3 regions of the Mesorhizobium sp. C395A genome follow, and region 3 is predicted to be linked to each of the others. Evidence: riboswitches for the same ligand, from Rfam matches in the RefSeq annotation. Region 3 holds a riboswitch; each other region holds the start of a gene.
The links. A riboswitch is a leader RNA that binds a small molecule or an ion and turns the genes downstream of it on or off. The one in region 3 is predicted to bind thiamine pyrophosphate.
Positions count from the first base shown of each region.

Region 1: linked by a shared signal. The riboswitch ahead of thiC (phosphomethylpyrimidine synthase ThiC) and the one ahead of thiB (thiamine ABC transporter substrate binding subunit) in region 3 are both predicted to bind thiamine pyrophosphate.
Region 2: linked by a shared signal. The riboswitch ahead of NLY37_RS03865 (YkoF family thiamine/hydroxymethylpyrimidine-binding protein) and the one ahead of thiB (thiamine ABC transporter substrate binding subunit) in region 3 are both predicted to bind thiamine pyrophosphate.

Region 1 is NZ_CP100473.1:5,980,557-5,987,061, forward strand. Features, by position in the region: gene amaB (L-piperidine-6-carboxylate dehydrogenase) at 1-575, shown strand, start outside; partial or broken gene NLY37_RS28970 (3-oxoadipate--succinyl-CoA transferase) at 787-1,371, shown strand; partial or broken gene NLY37_RS28975 (FAD-dependent oxidoreductase) at 1,317-1,430, opposite strand; gene thiC (phosphomethylpyrimidine synthase ThiC) at 1,427-3,262, opposite strand; TPP riboswitch at 3,365-3,481, opposite strand; gene pmtA (phospholipid N-methyltransferase PmtA) at 3,661-4,257, opposite strand; gene NLY37_RS28990 (DUF309 domain-containing protein) at 4,432-4,956, shown strand; gene NLY37_RS28995 (MFS transporter) at 5,163-6,505, opposite strand, start outside.
Region 2 is NZ_CP100473.1:789,124-795,628, forward strand. Features, by position in the region: partial or broken gene NLY37_RS30905 (PRC-barrel domain containing protein) at 214-348, opposite strand; gene NLY37_RS03830 (hypothetical protein) at 315-644, opposite strand; gene NLY37_RS03835 (hypothetical protein) at 805-1,107, shown strand; gene NLY37_RS03840 (DUF1236 domain-containing protein) at 1,449-1,778, shown strand; gene NLY37_RS03845 (hypothetical protein) at 1,877-2,092, shown strand; gene NLY37_RS03850 (DUF2934 domain-containing protein) at 2,185-2,424, shown strand; gene NLY37_RS03855 (hypothetical protein) at 2,579-2,830, opposite strand; partial or broken gene NLY37_RS03860 (GSU2403 family nucleotidyltransferase fold protein) at 3,080-3,478, opposite strand; TPP riboswitch at 3,680-3,792, shown strand; gene NLY37_RS03865 (YkoF family thiamine/hydroxymethylpyrimidine-binding protein) at 3,783-4,391, shown strand; gene NLY37_RS03870 (ABC transporter permease) at 4,647-5,489, shown strand; gene NLY37_RS03875 (ABC transporter ATP-binding protein) at 5,486-6,268, shown strand; gene NLY37_RS03880 (ABC transporter substrate-binding protein) at 6,265-6,505, shown strand, end outside.
Region 3 is NZ_CP100473.1:4,218,703-4,225,207, reverse strand. Features, by position in the region: gene NLY37_RS20665 (ABC-F family ATP-binding cassette domain-containing protein) at 1-1,729, opposite strand, end outside; gene NLY37_RS20660 (thiamine diphosphokinase) at 1,731-2,390, opposite strand; TPP riboswitch at 2,553-2,667, shown strand; gene thiB (thiamine ABC transporter substrate binding subunit) at 2,711-3,718, shown strand; gene thiP (thiamine/thiamine pyrophosphate ABC transporter permease) at 3,939-5,537, shown strand; gene thiQ (thiamine ABC transporter ATP-binding protein) at 5,534-6,298, shown strand.

The DNA.
Region 1 (6,505 bases), 1.8 Mb from region 3:
CCTATGCCTCCGTTTCGGTCGGAAACCCTCTCGAATCGGGAAACCTCATCGGCCCCTTGATTGGCAAGGCAGCCTACGACGCACAGCAGGCCGCCCTTTCCGACGCAAGGGCCGCTGACGGCACGGTCTTTGGCGGCGAGAGGGTCGATGTCGGCTTCGGCGAGGACGCCTATTATGTCCGCCCTGCGCTGGTCGAGATCGCCGAGCAGACAGGTTCGGTTGAAAAAGAGACCTTTGCCCCCATCCTCTACGTGATTCGTTACAGTGATTTCGATGAGGCCCTGCGGCTGCACAACGCCGTGCCGCAAGGCCTGTCGTCCTCGATCTTCACCAATGACCTGCGCGAGGCCGAGACTTTTCTTTCCGTGCGAGGTTCAGACTGCGGCATAGCCAATGTGAATATCGGCCCATCCGGCGCCGAAATCGGTGGCGCATTCGGCGGCGAAAAGGAAACTGGCGGCGGCCGCGAATCCGGATCGGACGCCTGGAAAGCTTATATGCGCCGGGCCACCAATACCATTAACTACGGTCGCAGCCTGCCGCTCGCTCAGGGCGTGACGTTCGAAGTCGAGTAAGTAGCCAGCGAAGAGGTCGCCGCCGGAAGCCACGCTTGGCTGTGATGTCCAGGCGCCACGGTCGCGACGTATGGGCGGCGAGCCCTGCCGGTGTCCTCCCCACCAACGGGGCGCTTCTAATATCAGACGACATCGAAGATGGCGCGAGCAACCGCTTTAAAACGCGTGCAGATCCCCTGCACGCATGTTCCACTTTTTTGGAGTTCCTGCGATGGTCAAGTTCCTGCCGCTCAAACAAGCCGTTGCGGAGAACTTGAACAATGGCGACTGCGTTGCCTTTGAGGGTTTCACCCATCTGATCCCGACGGCGGCGGCGCATGAGGCGATCCGCCAGGGGTTTCGCGACCTGACCCTGATCCGCATGACGCCGGACCTGATCTACGACCAGATGATCGGCATGGGCATGGCGAAGAAGATCATCTTCTCCTATCTCGGCAATCCTGGCGTCGGCCTGCTGCGGCGCGCCCGAGACGCCATCGAGAACGGCTTTCCCCGGGCGATCGAGGTCGAGGAGCACAGCCATGCCGGCATGGCCAATGCCTATGAGGCGGGCGCTGCCGGCCTGCCATGCGCGGTGTTCCGCGGCTATCGCGGCGCGGGCCTTGCGGCGGTCAATCCGAACATCAAGTCGGTGACCTGTCCGTTCACCGGCGAAATGCTGGCCGCCGTTCCCTCGATCCGGCCGGACGTCACCTTCATCCATGCGCAGAAGGCCGACAAAAAAGGCAATGTGCTGGACGCATTGCCCCCAAGGGCAGGCCTTGTCTCGGCAACGGTAACCGCCGCGCCGCGTGCGGCGAACTCGAAGGCGGCGGTGAGGCCGGCAATGCCGGCCCCTTTGACCAAGACCTTCATGATGGCTCACGTGGCTGAGGTATGAGCGGTGCGCCGGTCTCGTCCGCCGGCAGGTAGAGATCGCCGCCCTCGCGGTACTTCGCCGCCATCGCCGCCATGCCCTCTTTCTGTGCCTCGGCGCGGATATCGTGGGAGATACGCATGGAACAGAATTTCGGTCCGCACATCGAGCAGAAATGCGCCACCTTGTGCGCCTCCTTGGGCAAGGTCTGGTCGTGGAAGGACCGCGCCGTTTCGGGATCGAGCGACAGGTTGAACTGATCCTCCCAGCGGAACTCGAAGCGCGCGCGCGAAAGCGCATCATCCCTGACTTTCGCCGCCGGATGGCCCTTCGCCAGGTCGGCGGCATGGGCGGCGATCTTGTAGGTGATCACGCCAATCTTGACATCGTTGCGATCGGGAAGGCCGAGATGCTCCTTGGGCGTGACGTAGCAGAGCATGGCGGTGCCGAACCAACCGATCATAGCGGCGCCGATGCCGGAGGTGATGTGGTCGTAGCCCGGCGCGATGTCGGTCGTCACCGGTCCGAGCGTATAGAACGGCGCCTCGCCGCAGACGGCGAGTTGCTTGTCCATGTTCGCCTTGATTTTGTGCATCGGCACGTGGCCAGGCCCCTCGATCATCGCCTGGCAATCCTTCGCCCAGGCGATCTGCGTCAGCTCGCCAAGCGTTTCCAGCTCGGCGAACTGCGCCGCGTCGTTGGCATCGGCGATCGAGCCGGGACGAAGGCCGTCGCCGAGCGAGAAGGAGACGTCATAAGCGCGGCAGATGTCGCAAATCTCCGCGAAGTGCTCGTAGAGGAAGCTTTCCCGGTGAAGGTGCAGGCACCATTTGGCCATGATTGAGCCGCCGCGCGAGACGATACCCGTCACCCGGTCGACCGTCAGCGGGATGTAATGCAGCCGCACGCCGGCGTGGATGGTGAAATAGTCGACGCCTTGCTCGGCCTGTTCGATCAGCGTGTCGCGGTACACCTCCCAGGTCAGATCCTCGGCAATGCCGCCAACCTTCTCGAGCGCCTGGTAGAGCGGCACCGTGCCGATCGGCACCGGCGAGTTGCGGACGATCCATTCGCGGATGTTGTGGATGTTGCGGCCGGTCGACAGGTCCATCACCGTATCGGCGCCCCAGCGGATCGCCCACACCATCTTTTCGACCTCTTCGGCCATCGACGATGTGACGGCGGAGTTGCCGATGTTGGCGTTGATCTTGACCAGAAAATTGCGACCGATGATCATCGGCTCGCTCTCGGGATGATTGATGTTGGCGGGAATGATCGCGCGTCCGCGCGCCACCTCGTCGCGCACGAATTCGGGTGTGACGAAATCGGGCAGCGTCGCGCCGAAAGCCTCGCCGTCGCGCTCAAGCTTTCCGCGCAGGATCTCGCGACCAAGGTTCTCGCGGATGGCGACGAACTCCATTTCGGGTGTGATGATGCCGGCGCGCGCATAGGCAAGCTGTGTCACCGCCTTGCCGGCCTTGGCTCTGAGCGGCCGGTTGCGAACGGGAAACTCCGGTGTCAGGCGTTCGCCCACCGCGAATCCGTTGTCTTCCGGCCGGACATGGCGGCCGTCATAGGCTTCGACATCGCCCCGCGCGATAACCCATTTATGGCGAATCCGCGCGAGGCCCTTTTCGATGCTGGTTTCGACTGTCGGGTCGGTATAGGGGCCGGACGGATCGTAGACGATGACGGGCGGTTCGCCCGCCGTCGGATGGACGGAGATTTCGCGCATCGGCACCCTGATCTGCGAGTGGATGGTACCGAGCTTGTGGATTTTCCGGGAGGCGGGCAGCGGTCCCGTCGACACTGCGGGGGTGAGGGCATTCATCTTGAGCTCCTTTGCTCATGCATTGGAGACCCAGTTCTGTGCCGGAAGGATGAAAAGACGCTTCTGTAGACCCGCCGAAACAGGACCTCGGGCGTAAACTCCCGCAAAGCGCTTGCACCGTCCCTACGCCAGTATGAACTGGATCAGGTTCAACGGGTCACTGCGCCGCGAAAGCCAGCAGTATCTCAGCCCCTTGCCGGGACTCCCCTGGTGAATGCCTCAGGTTGAACGGGCCGGCGCGGCTTTGTCAAGCGCATTTGGCCCGCCCACTGTCAAATCAAGGACCGCGTCGTCTTCTTGGCAAATCAGGCATCTGCCCCTGCTCTGTTCCACATCCTATTTGGGTGCAAGGCCACCACTCAGCGGAACCCTCAGAGAAGGAAACCGTCCAGATTTGGCTAGACTGCTCGACGATAAGTCCAGAGCTGTGCCGGCGGTATGTTGCGGACGACGAAGTCATAGTGGGAAACCACGTAACGGTCTGGCATCTTGATCACCGGCGACAGAGGTCCGTATGTGATCTGAATCACGGGCCGGCCGGCAGGAATACGGGCAAGCAGATCCTCAACCAGCGCGACACGCTGTTGCATTGGAAAGCTCAACAGCGGGACTGCACTTATAACGCAATCGAACTGTTCACCTTTGCGCTCACCCAGAGCTTCGTCCAGCGCAAATGCGTCGCCCAATCTGAAGTCCACATTCGGGAAGCGTTGCACCAGGCCGTCGTAGAAAATCCTGGAATATTCGACTGAAACCAGCTGGTGCGGCTTGATTCCCCTAGCCAGGATCGCCTTTGTGATGACACCGGTTCCCGCGCCAAGCTCCAGAATTGGCAATCCTGACCGTGGGTTCACCACGCTTGCCATCCGGCGTGCCGCATAAACCGAAGTGGGAATAAGGGCTCCCACGCCCTTCTTGTCCTTCTGCCAGCCTTTGAACAATTCAACTTCTTCCTCAAACCTTTTGCCGAGCCGCTCCTTCAGTCGCAAAATCATATCTTCTCCTTGCGTCAGCCGCTTACCCAACGTCATGAATTTGGCAAAGCGCGTTTTGGCCAATCTCGACACCCTTTACAAGCCCGTTAAGACTGCTTGCGTGTCACGACGCGGTCAGCATGAATTGCCCCTTAACGCACTTTCATGTTTGCTGGGCCTATGTCTCGCCCTCGCTTGCTGCCCGAAAAAAGTTTCCCGAGCTATGCGTATCTGCCCGGCAAATATCCGCATCCGGTGCGTGATCCCTTGGGCCACAGTTACCGATCAGATCCGGTGACCGTCGCCGTTGGCGAAGCGCTCGGCTCAGATGTGTTTCTCTGGGGAATCGACCTTTTCAACCACGGTTACTACTGGGAAGCCCATGAAGCCTGGGAGCCTCTCTGGCAGGCTGCGAAACAAAGCGCTCAGCACCGCCTGTTCTTCAAGGGACTGATCCTGTTGGCGGCGGCCGGCGTGAAGATCCGTGAGGGAAAGCGGGTCGCTGCGGCGCGCCATGCGACAAGAGCTGCAGGGCTTTTTCGTCAGGTGGTGAGAGTGCCGGGCGGCCTGTTTGAGAAAGCACTGGGAATGACACCCGCCGCGCTCGCTGAACATGCCCAAGCGATCGTAGCTTACCCGGTTGTTCTGCGGGAGCCAAAGCCTGCCCAGCCTGAGCCCGTCTTTGATTTCATACTCGCACCAGTATCCGAGAGCGTTTGATCGGCAATTCAGTGGTCCAAGCTAACTTTGTCAGCAGGAAACGGGGCCTTTGAAAACCGCTCACCACCCGCATGCGTCACAAACAATAAGAGTGCAGTAATGTTTATAGGCAACTCGCGGCCGCTTCGATGTCGATGGTCTGAGGGTCGGGGCTGACCGGTGGCGCTCGTAGCCAATCGATTGATGGCAGAGATGCCGGCCGGGCTTCAATGACGGGGATGGCGAAAAGCTGAGTGCTCGGGCTTGCGGGCCGAGCTTGTCGGCCGCTCGATGGAAAGTGTCATTTGAGGTGGGGTCTCGGCCGCGTGCAGCTGAAAGACACGCTCGTCCAGTTCCTTGTCCACTTCCGTCAGACGATGATTGAGGCGAAGGTAGTCCGTCCAGGTCGGCGTGCGAAACGTTTCTGTCCAATGCATAGGCTTCTGCAGGTTCCGCTGGAGCGTCCAGTTCCGAGCACCGACGCGGCTGTGAACATGGCGCCGCTGCCGCATGAGGTCGAGGAAAGCCTCGAGATTTCTCTCGGCTATCAGATATTCGACCTTGACCACGATCGGGCCGCTTCTCGGCTTCAGATTGAGAGCGACAGCCGGGGCATCGAATTCCTCCAGAGGATCGGGCTCTGAGTCGCGGCGCTCGCGAAGAGGAAACAGAACGCCGGCTGCAGCGACGAACATCAGGGAGGCAGCGGAACCCTCCAGCGCCAGGCCCAGCGAATGGTTTTCGGCCACCGTGCCCCACACCCAGCTGCCGAGCGCGATGCCACCATCTATCAAAGCATAGTAGATCGAGATGGTGCGCCCCACGACCCAGCGCGGGCTTGCCAGCTGCACGCTCACACCGACCCCTGACCAGGCGGTGACCCAACCCGCGCCGCCCAAAGCGAGTGCAATTGCCGCCACCCCGATCGAAGTTGTCAGTGCCAGGGAAAGTGAGCACGCCGCGCAGGCGACGCAGGAGAGCCTCATCAGCCGCTCCTGCGACAAGCTCCGTCTGAACAGGCTGTTGGAGAGGCCAGCGAAGACGGCTCCGGTCCCGAAGCCGGCCATGAGCGCGCCATAGGCAAGCGGGCCTCCTCCCAGCTGGTCGCGGACAACCACCGGCAGCAGCGCGAGTATGGCAATGCTCGCCAGGCCAAAGAGGGTTCCGCGCGCGATCGCTGCCTTGATCTCCGATGACATCGCCGTGAAGCGCAGCCCGTCATAAATTGCCGTCCTCATCGACTCGCGAGGAAGAGGGGAAGAACGAACCTTCCACTTGCAGCGCCAAATGGTAGCCAAGGGTACGAAATAGGTGAGCGTGGTTACGGCGAATGCCGCCATAAGGCCAAATGAGGCGACCACAATGCCGCCGAGCGCCGGACCCACAGTCCGGACGGTGTTGAAGCCAACAGAAAGCAGGGTGACGGCAGCGGGAACATCGCGTCGATCCACGATATCGCCAACCGACGCTTGCCAGGCCGGATCGTTGAGAGCACCGCCGCTTGCGATCAAGAAGCTGAAGCCGAGGATCATCCACGGACTGACAAAGCCCAGCGCCACGGACGCGGTCA
Region 2 (6,505 bases), 2.9 Mb from region 3:
GCGGCGGACAATCTCTTGCGCACTTTGAAGATTTCAGGCGAGCGGCCTCAACGGCGCTTGGAACATTGGACTTCGCGTTCGTGCTCTCGGCTGCCTCGCGGCTGTCGAAGGTGTGTCGCCGTCGCCGTCCAGTCCTTGACCACAAGGGCTAAATTAACCAAACCGCCAAGGCGCCTTAAACGAAGGATCCGACCAGCCGGATCCTTCGAAATATCAATCGCGATGCTCCGGCATCGCCTTCAGCTCATCCTTGGTCCAACTGGTGACGGCGTGGACGTCCCGGGAAACCTCTCGAAAGTCCGCGGTCGCTGCCCTTACACCTCGTCGAACGGGCCGCCGCGCCTCGCCAGGTCGTGACCAATGGCGGCTTCCTCGGCGTCGTCGGGCAAGGCATCGTCACTGTCCTGGTAGGGGTTGTCGTCATCCTCCTCGGGCAGTTCGCCTTCCTTCTCGACTCCGGTGGTGTCCGGCAGGCTTTCCTCATCTGCTCCGTCGGGCAGGACCGTTGCGCCACGCAGCGCATCCCAATCCTGCCGGCGCGGCGTCGGCGCTTCCACCTCGTCATTGGCCATCCTGTCGCGGGCATCGTTTTTGCTCGGTGGCGCCTCGACCTCGTCATTGGGTTTTCTGTTTCGTTCTTCCATGATTGCCTCCTCCGGGCGGCTTTGCGTCGAGAAGGTGGAACTCACTTCCGGCTGTCAGGTTCCGGCAACCACTCCATCTCCGTGGAACCAATTGCCGCCAGTCTGCTTTGCCAAGGACTAGTCTGCTTTGCCAAGGAGATGAATCCAGAGGAGCTGGACCATGAAGACTTTCCCCCTCATCCCATGCGTGCTGCTCTTGGCGCTGGCCGACCCGGCGGCTGCGCAGGACAATGGCGACCAGCACGGCCCTGCCGCGCCTTGCCAGGCGCAGCCTCAGGACGATGGTCAGAAGCCGCCGGTCGCCAATGGCGGTGGCGAATCGACCAGCACGCTCGGTCCCTGCGGCGGCGTGCTGCAGCCGCCGCCCAGTGGTGACCAGGGTATGACGCAGCCGCCGCCGGATCAGGGCAAGACGCCGGTGATCAAGCCTGGCGAGGTGCCTGCGCAGCCGCCGAAGCAATGACCTTTGCTTGAAACTTCACGGCGTGGCACGAAGGCGGTCGGTTCCGGTCTTGGCCGGGCGACGCGGTCACCGGATCAATGCCGGCGCCGGCCGCAATCGCCACCGGAATTGGAGCCGTGCATCATCCATGTCGACGGTCTCCTGAGGGATTGTGCTTCAATGCGAATCTTGCGGGTGCGGGTTCTGCTGGCATGACCGGGAAGCCGATCAATTTAGTCTCCGCTTGCGGAACAAGACCGTACCGGCTGCGTTTGCCTCCAGGAGCCCGCCACCTCGATCTGCGCTGTTTTCGCCTCATGCGGGAACACGGCGGAGCTCGCCAACAACGACAGGAGACGAAGATGAAAACCATCCTTATTCCCGCCGTCGCCGGGCTCGCCATGATCGCTGGTATCGGCATTGCCGCCGCCGACGAGGTCATCGTCACGCAGCCGGCACAGCAGCAGGTGATCATCACCCCGGAACAGCGCACGGTCGTGCACCAGTACGTAAAGAAACATCCGCTTGCCTCGGTCAATCTGCTCGGCGTCGAATTGAATGTCGGCACTGCCTTGCCTGACACTGTCGAGCTGCAGGAGGTTCCGGACGTTCAGTACAGATACGCCGTCGTCGACAACCATACCGTGTTGGTCGACCCCAGCACGCGCAGGATTGTCGAGGTGGTCGAGTAACGCTCGACAACCTAACCATTCATCGGTGATACGGCCCTGTCGTTCTTCCTAAAAGGGCGGCAGGGCCGAATGACGAACATGATGAAAGGAGAATTGCCATGTTGCCGCATGTCGAGACCCCGAACTCCGCCAATGTTGCGGCGTGTTGCGACAAGTTGCTGGCCGAGCGCAACACGGCGCTGTTATCGATGAAGGAAGCGATCGCGCTCCTGCGGGAGCGCACCGGCACCGATCGTTCGGATGCCGACCTCGCGGGGCTGATCGTCAAGAAAGCGGCGCTGCTCGGCGTTGCGGTGATTTCCGACCCGCGCTGAAATGTCTCGTCACTCAAGACGCCGGCCGAATTTTCGGCTAATGTTTTCGTGGAATCTGGACCAACCGACCGGACCCAACCACGGAGGCTTAAGTGACGGACGACAAACAGGACCGCATTCGCCAGCGCGCGCACGAGATCTGGGAAAAGGCCGGCCGGCCTGAAGGCGCGCATCAGGAACACTGGGAGCAGGCCACGGCTGAAGTCGATGGCGCGGTCGCCAAGCCCAAAAAGGCAGCGAAGAATGCTGACGCCAAGCCCGCCAAGGCAGCCGCCAAGCCAAAGGCCGCGAAGCCTGCCGCCGCAAAGTCCGGCAAAGCCAAATCGAAATAAGGCCAGAAATAAGGCCAGTCGAAATAAAGCAAGGCCGGAATTCGCTGGCCGGGCCATCCTTGGCGTTCGCCGTTCAGCGCGCCCGAGCCTCTCAACCTGACGAATTGCGCCTGCGATGGGCAGCGCAATTCCTTGTGTTTCGCGACAGGCGCCCTCATGCCTCCCAGGCATAACTCGACAGCGCAAAGCGAATCCCGGCAGCTGTCATAGCCAGTTCGCATTCGGTGATCTGGCGCAGGTGGCGCAGATAGCGCGTCACGGTCTGTGGCAGCCAGCCGGCGCAGGCCTCGACATAGGCGCGGCTGTGAACAAGGGTGCCGGTCGACAGCCTCTCGTCCTTCTCGGCAACGACTTTCAGATATTGGCGGATGAAGCGGATGTCGTCGGCGATGTCCTGGCTGGCCATTCGCCAGGCCCCGGCGAGGCGTTGGCACTGATCGAATGACAAGGGCAACAAAGGGGGCGGCAATAAAGGCGGCGGCAACGACGGAGATGACGGCAAAGGACGAGAGAGATCGGCGAAGGCAACATGGTTCGCTGTGCTCAAGGACATTCCTCTCTGCGAAAAGAGATATCGTACTTTATGTACGAATGAGCGTCAAGCCAATTCGTACAGTTGGGACGATGACAATGAATATAGCAGCGGTCGCTTCAGCTAATCACGCATCGTGAATCCTTCAGGACTCGCACCAATTTCGCGGAGGGATTTTCCCAGGATGGTGTTGACTGTTTCCCTCGTGTCGGCGTCGAACAGGTTCAGGCCGCGCCGGATCGTCTCGCGCCAGTTTTCGCCCTTGTCCCACGCTTCCATGAAGGCGAAGGCAAGGTCGTCCTGGCGACGTGTGGCTTCGAGCGCTTGGGTCAGCAGGCGCGCTTGATGGAGATCCTTCTCCCGCTTGGCGCCAGCGCTCGGCCCGCGTCGCGAGGCGACGATCAGCTTGTGGATGGCGTAGCGCTGGGGCGAGGGGACCAGCACAGGCAAGCCCCAGCGATGCAGCAGCACAGTTCGGATGGGGTCGCGGATAAGGAAATCCAGAAACCGTAAGGGCTGCGCGGAGGCTCTGCCGTTTTCTTATAATTACGTTTATCAGCTTGAATTTCAACGCAGTTATAAGAAATTCGTGGAAATCTTATAACGCAACGAACTGACGAGTCGCTCTGAACGCCCGGGCGCCCGGCCCGTCTGGCCCAAAACACTTTGCCGCAGTGCCTTCAACAAACGGCTTCCCCACTGTCGCGAACAATGCTTTAACCCGCTCATCCACAGGGGTGCTCCGTATGGTCGGGGCTGAGATGAGGGCGGCAAGCCTTCGGACCCTAAAGCTGATCTGGATAATACCAGCGGAGCGAGGCGGGCGATGTTTTCAGGCGCACAGATTTCCCTTTATCCCATGACCGACGATTTCGTCGGCGTCATCCTCGGCGCGCTCGGCGCGCTCGATCCCTGGCGCGACCGGCTGCGGATCGAAACCGATGACATCTCGACCCTTATGGTCGGGCCGCCCGAGGTGCTGTTTCCCGCCATGCGCGACCTGTTCGTCGCGGCGGCCAAAAGCGGCAAGCACTGCGTGCTTTCGGCGGCGGTCTCGCGCGGCTGTCCGGGCGAGCCCGACGATCCGATCTGCCGCTCCGACGAGACCGGCGGCCCCGCCATTCCGCTGGACGAGCGCAAGATCGCCGCGATCCGCGCTGTCCAGGCCACGCCGTCGACCGGCCAGCCGGTGGCGGCGCAGTTCTCGCTCTACGTTATGGGCACGGGCGACCATATGGACGAGATCTACGGCTGCATCGATTTCCTGAAACAGTCCGGCGTCTTTGAGCGCCCAAAGAACTTCTGCACCAAATTGCGTGGCGATGCCGGTGCGGTGTTTGCCACGCTCAACGAGGCCTTCTGCCGCTTCGGCCCCGGCGCCGGCCACGTCACCCTCGACATCACGATCTCGGCGAACAGCCCGAGCGCCGTCTGAGCCGCGGCTCAAGCGTCGTTCCTCGAGGATATTGCCGTGGCTGGTTTATCTGACCCATTGCGTGGAGGAGATGCCTCTGACACCTCAGCACAAAGAGGAGGGGAGCCATTGGCGATTGGCGAAGACCGCGATGCCCACGAATCTCCCCCCTCGAGCAGGAGATGGCCGGCAGGCCAGAGGGGGTCCCAGCGCGTGGAGCGCCGACGTCCTTTTCGCATCGGCAAGGCGTGGGCGCTCCATGCGAGACGACCCCCTCTGTCGCCTTCGGCGACATCTCCCCCTCGAGGGGGGAGATTAGCCGCAGCCATCGCCAAGACCATCCCCGCCGCCTGCGCCTCCGCCCTGCTCCTCGCGGCGTGGGAGCTCTACGCCCGCTATGGTGGCGCTGCGCCCACCATGCTGCCGGCGCCGTCGCGCGTGCTGCAGCAGGCCTGGGAGCATCGCGCCGCCCTTGCCGACAACACGCTGCCCACCATCCGCGCCACATCAGCCGGCTTCGCCTGCTCGTTGGTCGCTGCCTTCGTGCTTTCGGCGCTGGTCGATTTCTTGGCCCCGCTGCGCCGCGCGCTGTTTCCGCTGCTGATCGTCAGCCAGACCTTGCCGCTGGTCGCGATCGCGCCGCTCATCGTGCTGTGGTTCGGCTTCGGGCTGATGCCAAAAATCCTGCTTGTGGCGCTCGTCACCTTCTTCCCGATGATGGTCGCGCTGGTCGAAGGTTTTGCTGCGACCAGCAAGGAGATTTCGCAGATGCTCGCCGCCATGGGGGCAGGGCGCTGGCGTATCTTCTGGCTGGCGCGCCTGCCTTCGGCGCTGCCCTATTTCTTCGCCGGGCTGCGCATCTCCATCACCTACGCCGTCGTCGGCGCGATCTTCGCCGAATATGCGGGGGCGGCGAAGGGGCTGGGCATCTACATGCTGAATGCCAAAAATAATTTCCGCCCCGATCTGGTGCTCGCCGCGGTCGCCGTCAGCGCCGCGCTCACGCTTGTCTTGTTCGCCATTTCGGTGCTCGTCCAGCGCTTCGCCATGCCTTGGGAGAATGCAGGGAGCGAAAGCCGCGACGGCAAGGTTGAAGCTGCAGAAGAGAACCGTCAATGACGCGGCTCGAACTCCGGGACATCAGGAAGAACTTCGGCGCGCTTGAGGTGCTCGCCGGCATTTCGCTTCATGTCGCGGCCGGCGAGTTCGTCTCCATCCTCGGCCCTTCCGGCGCCGGCAAGTCGACGCTGTTCCAGTTGCTGACCGGCGCGCTGAAAGGCGAGGGCGACATGCGCTTCGACGGCGCACCATTGCAGGGCAGCCCCTTCGCCTTCATGCCGCAGCGCGACGCGCTGATGCCGTGGCGACGCGTCATCGACAATGTGACGCTGGGGCTGGAAGTTCAGGGTCTTGGCCGCAAGGCGGCACGCGAGCACGTCGCGCCGCTGTTTGCCGAGTTCGGCCTTGCCGGCTTTGAGCGCGCCTGGCCGGCGGAGCTTTCCGGCGGCATGCGCCAGCGCGCCGCCCTTTTGCGCACCGTGGTGCAGCAGCGCGACATGCTGCTGCTCGACGAGCCCTTTGGCGCGCTGGATGCACTGACCCGCGCGGGTATGCAGCGCTGGCTGGAAGGCATGTGGCAGCGCCACCGCTGGACCGCGCTGCTGATCACCCATGACGTGCGCGAAGCCGTCTACCTCTCCGATCGAATCTATCTGATGTCGGCGCGGCCGGCCCGCATCATCGGCGAGATTGCCGTGCCGCTGCCGCGCCCGCGCACCACCGGCAGCGATGCCGCGCGCCAGGCCGCCGCGCTCGAAGCCGACATCCTCGACACGCTGCTCAATCCCGGGACTGACCGGGGCTTGTTTCCGCAGACCGCTCAAAGGAGTTTTTCATGACCGAATTCACACGCCGGCAGGCTTTGCTGCTGACGCTGGCCGCCGGATTGCCGCTGGCCTCGCGCGCTCATGCGGCTGCGCAAAAAATCACCGTCGCGCTCGACTGGACGGTCAACACCAACCATGTCGGCCTGTTCGTTGCCCGCGACAAAGGGTTCTACCACGAGGCTGGGCTCGATGTTGAGATCCTGCCCTATGGCGATACTGGCGCCGGCACGCTGGTCGCCAACCGCATCG
Region 3 (6,505 bases):
TGGTCTTTTGGAACGAGGCCGGGTCGCGCTCGTAATAGGCGGGATCGGCGATGTTGTTTTCCAAACGCGAGATCGAGGCCATTACCGCCTCGATCTTCTTGGGCAGCGATTCCAGGGCGAATTTCTGCTTGAACGACAGTTTCTTCGACGGCCCTTTTGGCGCTGCCGGCTCGCTCTTGCCCGGCGCCGGCGCATCGCTGGCTTCGGCCTTGGCGCGCGCCTTGCGGTCGTCGAGCCGGGTGCCGCCGCGCTGCGCCAGCATGTCGGAATAGCCACCGGCATATTCGATCCAGCGGCCGCCTCCGTCCGGGGCGATGATGCTGGTGACGGTGCGGTCGAGGAAGTCGCGGTCGTGGCTGACCAGGATGACCGTGCCGGCAAAGCCGGCGACAAGTTCCTGCAACAGTTCCAGCGTCTCCATGTCGAGATCGTTGGTCGGCTCGTCGAGCACCAGAAGGTTGGCCGGCCGCGCCAGAACACGCGCCAGGAGCAGCCGCGCCCGTTCGCCGCCGGACAGCTCGCGCACCGGGGTGCGCGCCTGTTCCGGCTTGAACAGGAAATCCTTCATGTAGGACACGACATGGCGCTGCTCGCCATTGATGACGAGGTTTTCGCCGCGCCCGTCCGTGAGATACTGCGCCAGGGTCTCGGCCGGATCGACCGCCTCGCGCTTCTGGTCGAGCGTGGCGATTTCCAGATTGGTGCCGAGCCGCACCGAGCCGGCATCGGGCTTCATCTCGCCGGTGAGCATCTTCAACAGCGTCGTCTTGCCGGCGCCGTTCGGCCCGACAAGGCCGACGCGATCGCCGCGCTGGATGCGGGTCGAGAAGCCCTTGACCACGGTCAGGTCGCCAAAACTCTTCTCGATGTTCTTGGCCTCGATCACCAGCTTGCCGGATTCGGCGGCGTCGCTGGCCACCATGGTCGCCGAGCCCTCGGCGCCGCGATGGCCGCGAAAACGCTGGCGCATGGTCTGCAGTTCGCCCAGGCGGCGCATGTTGCGTTTGCGGCGAGCCGTCACGCCATAGCGCAGCCAATGCTCCTCGCGCACGATCTGGCGGCCGAGCTTGTGCTGTTCGCGCTCTTCCTCTTCCAGCACAAGGTCGCGCCATTCCTCGAAATGGCCAAAGCCCTTGTCGAGGCGGCGGGTCTGGCCACGGTCGAGCCAGACAGTGGCGCGCGAGACGCGTTCGAGGAAGCGACGGTCGTGCGAGATGACGATCAGCGCCGAAGACGTCCGGACAAGCTCTTCTTCCAGCCATTCGATGACCGACAAATCGAGATGGTTCGTCGGCTCATCAAGCAGCAGAATATCGGGTTCGGGCGCCATGACGCGGGCAAGTGCTGCGCGGCGCGCCTCGCCGCCGGAGAGATCGTTGGGGTTCTCCGTGCCGGCGAGGCCGAGATGCTCCATCAGATATGTGGCGCGGTAGGGATCGTCGGCAGGCCCAAGCCCGGCCTCGACATAGGCGCGCACATTGGCAAAGCCGTCCATGTCGGGCATTTGCGGGAGATAGCGCACCGTTGCCGAAGGCTGGCGGAAGACCTCGCCGTCTTGCGGCTCGATCAGACCAGCAGCAATCTTCAGGAGCGTCGACTTGCCGGAGCCGTTGCGGCCGACGAGCGCGATCTTGTCACCGGCGGACGCCGTCAGTTCGGCGCCATCGAGCAGCGGCGTGCCGCCAAAGGTCAGTCTTATGCCGTCGAGGTTGAGAAGGGGCGGGGCCATGTCAGCTTTCAGGCAAGGGGTAGGGGTGGGCGAGCAGCAGCGCGCGGCCATGGCCGAGCGCGATTTCGAGGCCGCCCCCGGTCGTGTTGGACTTGACCTCGTTCGAGATGGTCAGCGACGAGCCGAACACGACCTCGACATGGTCGAGCGGCCACTTCGCGCCGGACACGGTGAGGCCCGAAAGATCGGAAAAGCCGAGCACCGAAAACAGCGTTCCGTCGGCATAGTCGAAGCCGGCCTTGCCAGGCAGCAGAGGGGCGCCTTCCTGCGCTCCGCTGGTCAACAGCAATTTTGTGCCGGCCTCGGCCAGCCGCAGGCTGAGCGCCAGATGGAGGAAGGCGTGGTCGGCGCGCTTGCCGCCGAAAGCGCCGGCCAGCACCAGGCTGGTGGCGCCGCGTTCCAATGCCGCCGCGATCGCCAGTTCGCCATCGGTCTTGTCCTTTTCGGGAGGAAACACCTCCCGCGGCACGGCGGCGAGATCGGCAGGCAGGTCCGCCGGCACGGAATCGAAATCGCCGACCCACAGCTCCGGCATCACGCCGAGCAGGCGGGCATGATCGATGCCGGCGTCGGCGGCGATGACGCGCGTGCCCGCGACCTGGCGGTCGAGCCGCGGCGTGCGGACGAGATCGCCGCCAAGCAGGATGGTGAATGTGCTCATATCCGCTGGCCCTTACCAGCCCCGCCGACGAAACGGAAGGCCGAGCGGCACCGTCACTCTTTGTTGGAGCATGATCTTTTTCCGGAAACGGATTCCACTTTCCGGGATCACGCTCGGGCAAACTTCCACTTGCGTGGCACCTTGGCCGGGCCTATGTGTCGAAACGCTCTAACGGGGTGCCGGACGCGATCTTCGCGGACCGGCTGAGAGGCAGTCTCGCCAACCCGCTGAACCTGATCCGGTTTGTACCGGCGGAGGGATTAGACGCTTCGGACAGCCCGACGCCTCAATTCCTTTCAACACGAATGAAGGAGGCGCCGATGCGCATTTTTTTGTCCCGTCTTGTCCCAGCGCTTGGGCTTGCTGTTTCGCTACTGGCAAGCCCTGCGTGCGCGCAGGAAAAACTCACGATCTATACCTATGAGAGTTTCACTGCCGACTGGGGTCCAGGCCCCCAGGTGAAGAAGGAATTCGAGGCCGAGTGTGGCTGCAGCGTCGACTTCGTCTCGGTGGCCGACGGCGTCGCGCTGCTCAATCGCGTCAAGCTCGAAGGTGCGTCGACCAAAGCCGATATCGTGCTTGGCCTCGACACCAACCTCACCGCGGAAGCCAAGGCTTCCGGCCTGTTTGTCCCACATGGCGCGGTGGCTGAAAACAACGTGCCGGGCGGCTGGAGCGACGACACTTTCGTGCCCTACGATTATGGCTATTTCGCCGTCGTCTACGACACCGAGAAGCTGAAGAACCCACCGAAGAGCCTGAAGAAATTGGTCGAGGGCGATGCCGCCGACAAGATCGTCATCCAGGATCCGAGGACGTCGACGCCGGGCCTTGGCCTGCTGCTGTGGGTTAAGTCGGTCTATGGCGACAAGGCGCCGGAAGCCTGGGCGAAACTCAAGGGCAAAGTGCTGACGGTGACGCCGGGCTGGAGCGAGGCCTACGGCCTGTTCACCAAGGGCGAGGCGCCGATGGTGCTTTCCTATACGACGTCGCCGGCCTACCACATGGTGGCGGAGAACACCGGGCGCTACCAGGCGGCCTCGTTCGAGGAAGGCGAGTATCTGCAGATCGAGGTCGCCGGCATCACCACCACGGGCGCGAAGAATCCGCTGGCGGCGAAGTTCCTGGCCTTCATGACCGGGCCGAAATTCCAGGATGTCATTCCGGAGACCAACTGGATGTTCCCGGCCGGGAAAACCGACAAGCCGCTCAATCCGGCTTTTGATAGGCTGGTCAAGCCGGCGAAGACCTTGCTGTTCAGCCCGGAAGAGGTCGCGGCAAATCGCAAGGCCTGGGTGGATGAATGGCTGGCGGTGATGAGCAAGTAGATTTGGCTGTATAGTCAAAAGATGAGTGCTCTACGGCGCCCCCCTCTGTCCTGCCGGACATCTCCCCCACGAGGGGGGAGATTGGCCTTTACGTTGACTTTCGCCAATCTCCGAAGCTGCAGGAATGATCGGAGCGCTAAAACCGCCAATCTCCCCCCTCGTGGGGGAGATGTCCGGCAGGACAGAGGGGGGCGCGAAGGAACGCGACGCCCGGTAAAGAGTGCAACGCTCTGACCCCCGCATCACGGCCGGCATTGTCGCGCTTGCGGCAATCGCGCTGCTGATCGGTGGCGCCTTCGCCGGCCTTATCCGCGAAGGCGCGCACGACCTTTCCGGCGCCGCGTCCGCCTTTGACCTCTATCTCCTGCGCGTTGTCCGCTTCACGCTCTGGCAGGCTGCGCTCTCGACTCTGCTTTCCGCCGTACCGGCGCTCTTCGTCGCCCGGTCGCTGTCGCGGCATCCGCGCTTCTTCGGACGCGGCTTCATCCTGCAGCTGTTCACTGTGCCCCTTGCCTTGCCGGCAATTGTCGGAGCGCTGGGCATACTGGCGCTCTATGGCCGCGCCGGTTATTTCGCCGCGATCGGTGGCCAGAGCTGGCCCGACATCTATGGGCTGTCGGGCATCCTCGTCGCCCACGTCTTCTTCAACCTGCCGCTGGCCACCCGGCTGTTCCTCGAAGCGCTGGGAACGGTGCCGGCCGATCAATGGCGGCTGGCGAGCCAGCTCGGCATGGGGGCGAGGCCAGCCTTCCGGCTGATCGAGTGGCCGGTGCTGCGCGCCGCGCTGCCGGGCGTCGCCGGGCTTGTCTTCATGCTTTGCATCACCTCCTTCACCATCGTGCTGATCCTCGGCGGCGGGCCGGCGGCGACGACGCTGGAAGTCGCCATCTATCAGGCGCTGCGTTTCGACTTCGATCCGGCGCGAGCGGTGACGCTGACGGTGCTGCAGATCGCGCTGACTTTTGCCGTCATGCTGGCGCTGACGCGGCTCGGCGCCAATGTGACCGGCGACGCCAATTTGCCTGTCGCGCCGCGCCGCTATCACTTGGCCGGCAAAGCAGAAACAGCGTTCAACGCCGTCCTGATCGTGCTCGCCTTGCTGTTCGTCGCCGGACCAATGGCGGCCACCGTCGCGTCCGGCCTCGGCGCCGATCTCGGCCGGCTGGCGGGCGAGAGTGCCGTGCGTCAGGCGACCCTGACCAGCGCCGGTCTCGCCCTCTCGGCGGCGCTACTTTCGGTGGCGCTGTCGCTGTCGCTCATCATGGCTCGGCGGGCACTGTCGCTGCGCCGCCGGTCCAGTGCCCGTTCATTGCTCGAACATGCCACCGACACCGGCGCCGGCTTCGTCCTCGTCGTGCCGCCCATCGTCATCGGCGCCGGCTGGTTTCTCCTGCTGCGCACGGTCAGCGATGTCTTTGCCATCGCGCCGGTCATGGTCGTCACCGTCAATGCGGTGATGGCGATGCCCTTTGCCATCCGCGCGATGCGCCCGGCCTATGATGCGGCGAGCGAGCGCCACGAAAAGCTGTGCGCGCAGCTCGGCATTGCGGGCTGGAACCGGCTGCTTCTGGTCGACTGGCCATCGCTCCGGCGGCCGCTGGCCACCGGCTTTGCCTTCGCCATGGCGCTGTCGCTCGGCGATCTCGGCGTCATCGCGCTGTTCGGCAGCGATTCGGTGCAGACCTTGCCCTATCTCCTGCTGGCGCGCATGGGCAGCTATCGCACGGCCGATGCTGCCGGGCTGGCTTTGCTGCTCGGGGCGGTCTGCCTTGCATTGGTGGTCGCGGCAGACTGGCTGGGACGGGGAGAGAGATCGTGACGTCCGCTGTGGAGAAAGGCACGACTGTCCGGCTGGACAAGGTCTCGTTCAGCTATGGCGAAACGTCATTCCTGTTCGATGTCGAATTCGATACATCTAAGATCACCGCCATCATGGGGGCAAGTGGTTCGGGCAAATCGACCTTGCTCGATCTGGTGGCTGGTTTCGAGACGCCGGAGTCCGGTCGTGTGCTGATCGGCGCCGCCGATGTCGGCGCCAAGCCGCCTTCGGCGCGGCCGGTGTCGATGGTGTTCCAGGAAAACAATCTGTTTGCTCATCTCTCGGTGGAGAAGAATGTCGGGCTCGGCCGCTCGCCATCGCTCAACCTGACCGACGCCGATCGCGCCGCAATCGCCGAGGCGCTTGACCGCGTCGGCCTGGCCGGCAAGGAAATGCGCCTGCCGCGCGAACTCTCCGGCGGCGAAAGGCAGCGCGTGGCGCTCGCCCGCGTTCTGGTGCGCGACCGGCCGGTGCTGCTGCTCGACGAGCCGTTCGCTTCGCTCGGGCCAGCACTGCGCGACGACATGCTCGACCTGGTGGCCGGCGTTCATGCCGAGCGGGCGATGACGGTGCTGTTCGTCACGCATCAGCCGGAAGACGCTCGCCGTATCGGCGAGCAGATGGTTTTTCTGGACAATGGCAGGGTTGCCGCGACGGGACCTGCCGCCGATTTTTTCGACGGCACTGGCCCTGAAGCGTTTCGGCGCTATATCGGCGCAAGTTCGGGCGGATCACGCGATATTGCCCGGAAGCGGACATAATTTACGACCAAACCCGCTACAGGTGATGTGGCGCTTGCTTGCCATGGTCCAGCTGATGTGGCTAGGTCCGCTTAGTACTGGTCCGGCACGAGCCGTGATTTGCCCCCTACAGCGCCGCATCCGGCCGGATGCGTAAACGCTGTAGGTTTTTTGATGTGTGCAGGATTGCCAACGAAAACCGATTTTTCGCTGGCGCGGACCCCGGTC